Flavisolibacter tropicus: one gene and its partner. The protein of the gene in region 1 interacts with the protein of each later gene in a pairwise test. Links are inferred from orthologs where the notes say so. Each region holds a gene or a part of one and is shown in the gene's direction. Other genes may lie near its edges. The genes, in order: gyrA and gyrB.

Region 1 (3,441 bases):
CATTTTTCAATAAATAATCAATCAAAACCGTTGCAGATTTACCAGCGCCAAACAGTAAAATTTTCTTCATAATCCTCAAAATGATAAGTGAAAATAAAATTTTAAAAGGATTATCATTTTAATTCGTCCTTAGCGCCTCTAAAAAGCGGCTTTTTTTCAAAATTCTCAAGTGTTTTTTATAGGTTTATTAGGGGGAAAGAATGGATTGCAGGCTATTTTCAAAAAGATGTTTTCCTCAGGTTTTCAACATTAACACGGATTTGTCTAATATCTCTATAAACCAAACACTTATAAAGGCTATTTTATAAGGTTTTTAGCCGAATAAAAGGTAAATTTGCCAACCTTAAATTTTGTTACTACAAGCTGATTTGAATGGAAGATAAATTACAACCGCAGGAAACAAACGATTTTAACCGGATAATACCCGTCAACATTGAGGAGCAAATGAAAACGGCTTATATCGACTATTCAATGTCGGTAATTGTTGGCCGTGCCTTACCTGATGTTCGCGACGGTTTAAAACCGGTACACCGCCGTATCCTTTTCGCTATGAATGAATTGGGTATGGGCCCTACTCGTCCCTACAAAAAATCAGCTCGTCTGGTAGGGGATGTACTTGGTAAATACCACCCGCATGGTGACTCCTCCGTATATGACGCTGTAGTACGTATGGCCCAGGACTGGAGCATGCGTTATACACTGGTTGATGGCCAGGGTAACTTTGGTAGCCAAGATGGTGATGGTCCGGCGGCCATGCGTTATACCGAGGTCCGTATGCACCGTATTGCGGAAAACATCCTGCAGGATATTGAAAAAGATACGATCGATTATCAGCTCAACTTCGATGATTCATTAGAAGAACCAACAGTTCTTCCTACCCGCATACCTCAATTATTGGTAAATGGTTCTAGCGGTATTGCCGTTGGTATGGCTACCAATATGCTGCCGCATAACTTGAGTGAAGTAATTGATGGTTGTATTGCCTATATTGACAACCGTGAAATTACCATCGATGAACTAATGCACTATATCAAAGGGCCAGACTTCCCAACCGGAGGTACCATCTTTGGTATGGAAGGTGTAAAAGCGGGCTTCCATTTTGGTCGTGGTAGAGTGGTATTGCGCGGTAAACTTCACGTGGATACGAAACCAAGTGGTCGTGAGCAGATCATCATTACTGAAGTGCCTTACCAGGTAAACCGCGATTCACTTTGCGATCGCATCGGTCAGCTGGTAAATGATAAATCGATTGAAGGAATTGCCCACGTTAACAACGAATCCAATAAAAAAGAAGGTACCCGTATTGTAATCGATCTGAAAAGAGATGCGGTTGCCAACCTGGTTATCAACCAGCTTTTCAAATACACAGAACTACAAACCAGCTATGGTATCAATAACGTAGCACTGGTTAAAGGCCGTCCTCGCATATTGAACTTAAAAGAACTGATTTCTGAGTTCGTAGAGTTCCGCCATGAAGTAGTTGTACGTCGTACGAAGTTTGAGTTGAGAGAAGCCGAAAAGAAAGCTCACATCTTACAGGGTTACCTGATTGCCCTGGATCATCTGGATGAAGTAATTGCTTTGATTCGTGCTTCTGCTACTCCGGAGGTGGCTAAAGATAATTTGATTAATGCCGGTTGGGGATTGGATGAAATTCAGGCAAAAGCGATCCTTGAATTGCGTTTACAACGTCTTACAGGCATGGAACGCGATAAGATCAAAGAAGAATATGATAACCTTATGATCTTGATTGCTCACCTGCGTGAAATCCTGTCTAATGAAGGAATGCGTTACCAGATCATTAAGGATGAGTTGACTGAAGTAAAAGACAAGTTTGGTGATGCTCGTAAAACAGATATTACGTTCCTAGATAACGAGATGAGCATTAAAGACCTCATCAAAGAAGAAGATGTGGTTATTACCATTTCTCACTTAGGTTATATGAAACGTACCTCAGCTACCGAATTCCGTGCACAACGCAGAGGAGGTAGAGGGGCTATGGGCGGTCGTACGCGTGACGAAGACTTTATTGAACACATTTTTGTGGCATCAACCCACCATACCATGTTATTCTTCACTGAAAAGGGTAGATGTTATTGGTTAAATGTGTACCAGATCCCAGAAGGCGATAAGAACAGCAAGGGTAGAGCTATCCAAAATTTGTTGCAATTAGCTCAGGACGATAAAATCAGAGCAATTATCGATATCAAGGATCTTCAGGACACAGACTACGTTACCTCACACTATATTGTACTTTGTACCAAGAAGGGTATTATCAAGAAAACAGCTCTAGAAGATTTCAGCCGTCCTCGTCAAACAGGTGTAAATGCTATTACAATTGTAGAAGGCGATCAGCTTTTAGAAGCTCGTTTAACTGATGGCAATTGTGATATTATGATGGCCGTTGGAAGTGGTAGAGCTATTCGATTCCCTGAATCTAAAGTTCGTACTACAGGCCGCGGAGCTATTGGAGTAGGCGGTATAGAAGTTGATGATGCTAATGACGAAGTTGTTGGTATGATTTGTGCTAACCCAACGACGCCTGAAAGAACGGTATTGGTGGTTAGTGAAAAAGGCTATGGTAAACGTACTCAGGTTGATGAATACCGTATTACCAACCGTGGTGGAAAAGGTGTTAAAACCATTAGCGTTACAGAAAAGACAGGAAAGCTGGTAGGTATACTTGATGTTGCTGAATCAGAAGACTTGATCATAACTTGTAAGAGCGGTATTACAATTCGTATGAAGGTTGCAGATATCCGTGAATTAGGACGTGCCACACAGGGCGTTAAACTAATTCGCATTGATGACAAAGATGAAATTGCTGCCATTACACGCATAGATGTGCAAGATGAAACTGGAATGATAGAAGAAACAGAAGGCGCTGAAGCTGCAGTTGAAAATGTAGATACAACCGAAACTACAATTTCTGCATCTGAAGAAGAGAACAATGCTTAAACTATAAAAATCAAACTAAACAAAACACAAATGCGTAAACTCATTTTATCCGCATTACTAGTAGCAGCTACTAGCAGCTTGTTTGCTCAAAAGCTGGATGATATCCAGGACAAAATTGGGAAAAAGAAGTACGGCGAAGCAAAAGAAAAAGTAGATGCTGCATTGAACGACCCAAAGAATCAGTCAAACGCTGACTATTGGTTTGCTAAAGCACAAGTCTACAACAACCTCGCTCAGGAAAAACAGGATACGACGCTACAGGCTGAAGCCTTAACCGCCATCCAAAAATATTTCCAATTAGAAAGCGGAAAAGAAGAAAGCAAAAGAGCTTTAAAATCTGCCTTAGAAGGACACAAAACAGCTTTTGATATTTATTCAAATTATTTCAAATCAGGTGTAAACGCTTTCCAGGCACAGAACTGGCCGTTAGCCTATAACAATTTCACCAAAACCTTGGATGCATTTGATGTAATATCTAAGAAT
Region 2 (3,222 bases), 4.2 Mb from region 1 along the record:
TTTCCTGAAGACGCGCCTGTCTTTTCCCAAAAAGGGCCTTATTCGTATTTTGATAAGGATGAAATCACATTGTCGCTGCGAGAGGCAGGATTCCAGAATATAGAAATCATACCCGCACAAATAACTACGGTAGCCTCTAAAGTGGAGGATGTAGTTATAGGCAGCTTGGAAGGCTCTCCCCTAACCACCTACTTAGCAGAACGAGGAGAGGCTAAAGAAAGAGTCAGAGAGCTATTACATAAGGCCTTATCTTCCTACCTAACAAATGGAGAATACCGTTTTGCTATGCAGGCACTTTATTGCAAGGGGGAAAAATGAAAGAAAATAGAGCTAGCATAGGCTGGCCCGTTAAGGCTTATCCTGTCTAAAAGAGGCCATCTGCAACCTCGATTATTGCATTTCTATAAAACGTGAAAAACTAGTGGGTAAAAAGGGGGCTAAAGGGTTCTATTTTAACGTCTTCTGCTTTGGCTAAACACCCCTTATTTGGTATATTTGCCAGAATGGACCTGCACCTATCCGGTGCTTAAATTTCCGTATAAAATGAGCGATATTTTAGATACAGCAACAGCTACTCCCACCCCAGCCGTTCAGCCCTCTTATGGTGCGGATAGCATTCAGGTATTAGAAGGTTTGGAAGCCGTACGTAAACGTCCGGCGATGTACATAGGCGACATTGGGGTAAAAGGTTTACACCACCTAGTGTATGAGGTAGTAGATAACTCTATTGATGAAGCCTTGGCTGGACACTGTAAGAACATTACAGTCTCTATTCATGAAGACAACTCCATCTCTGTTGAAGACGATGGCCGTGGTATCCCAACAGGTATTCATGCCAAAGAAGGCCGCTCTGCACTGGAAGTAGTACTGACAGTACTTCACGCCGGTGGTAAATTTGACAAAGGCAGTTATAAAGTATCCGGTGGTTTGCACGGTGTGGGTGTAAGTTGCGTGAACGCTTTAAGTACAAAGCTTCATGTAACCGTACGTCGTGAAGGAAAGATCTTTGAACAAGAATATAGAATTGGTGCTCCCCAGTATCCTGTGCGCATCATTGGTGAAGCTGAAACTACTGGTACTACCGTACACTTCTGGCCAGACGAAACGATATTTACTACAACTGTTTATACCAAAGATATCCTGGAAGGACGTTTGCGTGAGCTAGCTTTCCTGAACAGGGGTATTCGCATTATATTGAATGACCTTCGTGAAAAGGACGAAGAGAGCGGCATGACCTATTCACAGGTCTTTTACAGCGAAGGCGGTATAACTGAGTTTGTGGAAATGCTGGATAAGAATGCCGGCCGCACATCACTGATTCCTAATGTAGTTTATGTAGAAGGACGTGATGAGAAAACAAACGTAACTGTAGAAGTAGCCACTATCTATAATGATAGTTATAATGAACATATCTACTCTTATGTAAACAATATCAACACCATTGAAGGAGGTACACACGTAGCGGGCTTCCGCCGTGCATTGACACGTGTGTTCAAATCCTATGGTGATAAGCAAAACCTTTTTGAAAAGGCCAAGGTTACTATTGAAGGTGATGACTTCCGCGAAGGCCTGAGTGCCATTATCTCTGTAAAAGTTCCAGAACCTCAGTTTGAAGGACAGACAAAGACTAAACTGGGTAATAGTGAAGTAGCTGGCGTAGTAGATAGTACGGTTTCAAGAGCGCTTGAAATTTACCTGGAAGAAAATCCAAAGGAAGCCAAGAACATTATCAATAAAGTGATTTTGGCAGCACAAGCCAGAGCCGCAGCACGTAAAGCCCGCGAGCTGGTACAGCGTAAGTCTGTATTAAGCGGAGGTGGTTTACCCGGTAAACTGGCCGACTGCTCTGAACGTGATGCTGAAAAATGTGAGCTATACCTGGTAGAGGGTGACTCGGCGGGTGGAACAGCCAAACAAGGCCGCGACCGTAGCTTCCAGGCGATCTTGCCGCTACGTGGTAAAATCCTGAACGTAGAAAAAGCTATGGAGCATAAGATATACGAGAACGAGGAGATTCGCAACATGTATACGGCCCTTGGTGTAACTGTTGGTACTCCAGACGATCCTAAAGCGCTGAACTTAGCCAAGCTTCGTTATCACAAGCTCATTATCATGACCGATGCCGATGTGGATGGAAGCCACATTGCAACCTTGATTCTAACCTTTATTTACCGCTATATGAAGGAAATGGTGGAACAAGGATATGTCTATATTGCTCAACCACCTTTATACTTGGTAAAAAAAGGAAAAGAGCAAGCCTATGCATACAACGAAGAACAGCGTAAGCAAACCGTTGAAAGATTAGGTGGAGCTAATCCTGATAGCGTAAATATTCAGCGATACAAAGGTTTGGGAGAAATGAACGCGGAGCAATTATGGGACACAACAATGAATCCTGCTACACGTACATTGAAACAAATCACAATAGAAAGTGCTGCAGAAGCAGATCGCATCTTCTCTATGTTGATGGGCGATGAAGTTGCGCCTCGTCGTGACTTCATTGAAAGTCATGCGAAGTATGCACGTATCGACGTTTAATGTGTTTTGATATAATAAAAGTTTAAGGTTGCCTTTCGGCAACCTTTTTTAATTCTTACAATTCTTCAATTTCCTCATCTTCCTTTAAAAGCATAATTTTCTACTATCGAACCCGCGATATGAAATATCTATTTTTACTGTTATTCGTATCCCTCTCCTATAGCTCTTATGCACAAACTGTTCTAAAAGGAGTTGTAGTTGAACAAGAAACAAATAAGCCCGTTCCTGCAGCCAGTGTTTTTCTGAACAACACATCGGTTGGTACCACTACCAATGGGCAAGGGTATTTCGAACTAACGATGCCATCTGGCAAATTTGATTTGATTGTTTCTTCAATTGGCTTTGAAACGCACAATCAAACGATCTCAGCAAATGAAATAGCCTTACCTCTTACCATTAAACTTCAACCCAAGGTAAAGGCGCTGGAAACAGTAGTTGTAGAACCTTTTATAAAAGATGGCTGGGAACAATGGGGACGTCTTTTTCTGGAGAGCTTTATAGGAACATCTTCATTTGCTAACAACTGCCTTATTAAAAATACTAATGTTATTAAGTTCCGGCATTCCAAAAAGGATAATGTGCTCACTGCTATTGCACTTGAGCCCTTAATCATTGAAAATAAGGCATTAGGTTATACTATCCGGTATCAACTAGAAAACTTTACCTACCAGTTTAAAGAGCGGT

What was found.
Region 2: the proteins of gyrA (region 1) and gyrB interact in binary tests that used the Escherichia coli proteins (3 or more experiments, as listed by UniProt). The link is inferred for Flavisolibacter tropicus from one-to-one orthologs.

Annotation. Positions count from the first base shown.
Region 1 is NZ_CP011390.1:685,702-689,142, reverse strand. The notes cover bases 59-3,165. They hold gyrA (DNA gyrase subunit A), read left to right. Parts: upstream 59-372; coding sequence 373-2,958; downstream 2,959-3,165. Other genes in these bases: SY85_RS02790 (hypothetical protein), read left to right, coding at 2,989-3,165; SY85_RS02800 (saccharopine dehydrogenase C-terminal domain-containing protein), read right to left, coding at 59-70. Also shown: more of SY85_RS02800, read right to left, coding at 1-58; more of SY85_RS02790, read left to right, coding at 3,166-3,441. UniProt on the Escherichia coli protein: A type II topoisomerase that negatively supercoils closed circular double-stranded (ds) DNA in an ATP-dependent manner to maintain chromosomes in an underwound state.
Region 2 is NZ_CP011390.1:4,860,305-4,863,526, reverse strand. What follows is about bases 153-3,040. They hold gyrB (DNA topoisomerase (ATP-hydrolyzing) subunit B), read left to right. Parts: upstream 153-543; coding sequence 544-2,538; downstream 2,539-3,040. Other genes in these bases: SY85_RS20850 (carboxypeptidase-like regulatory domain-containing protein), read left to right, coding at 2,658-3,040; SY85_RS20860 (class I SAM-dependent methyltransferase), read left to right, coding at 153-318. In the rest of the region: more of SY85_RS20860, read left to right, coding at 1-152; more of SY85_RS20850, read left to right, coding at 3,041-3,222. UniProt on the Escherichia coli protein: DNA gyrase negatively supercoils closed circular double-stranded DNA in an ATP-dependent manner to maintain chromosomes in an underwound state.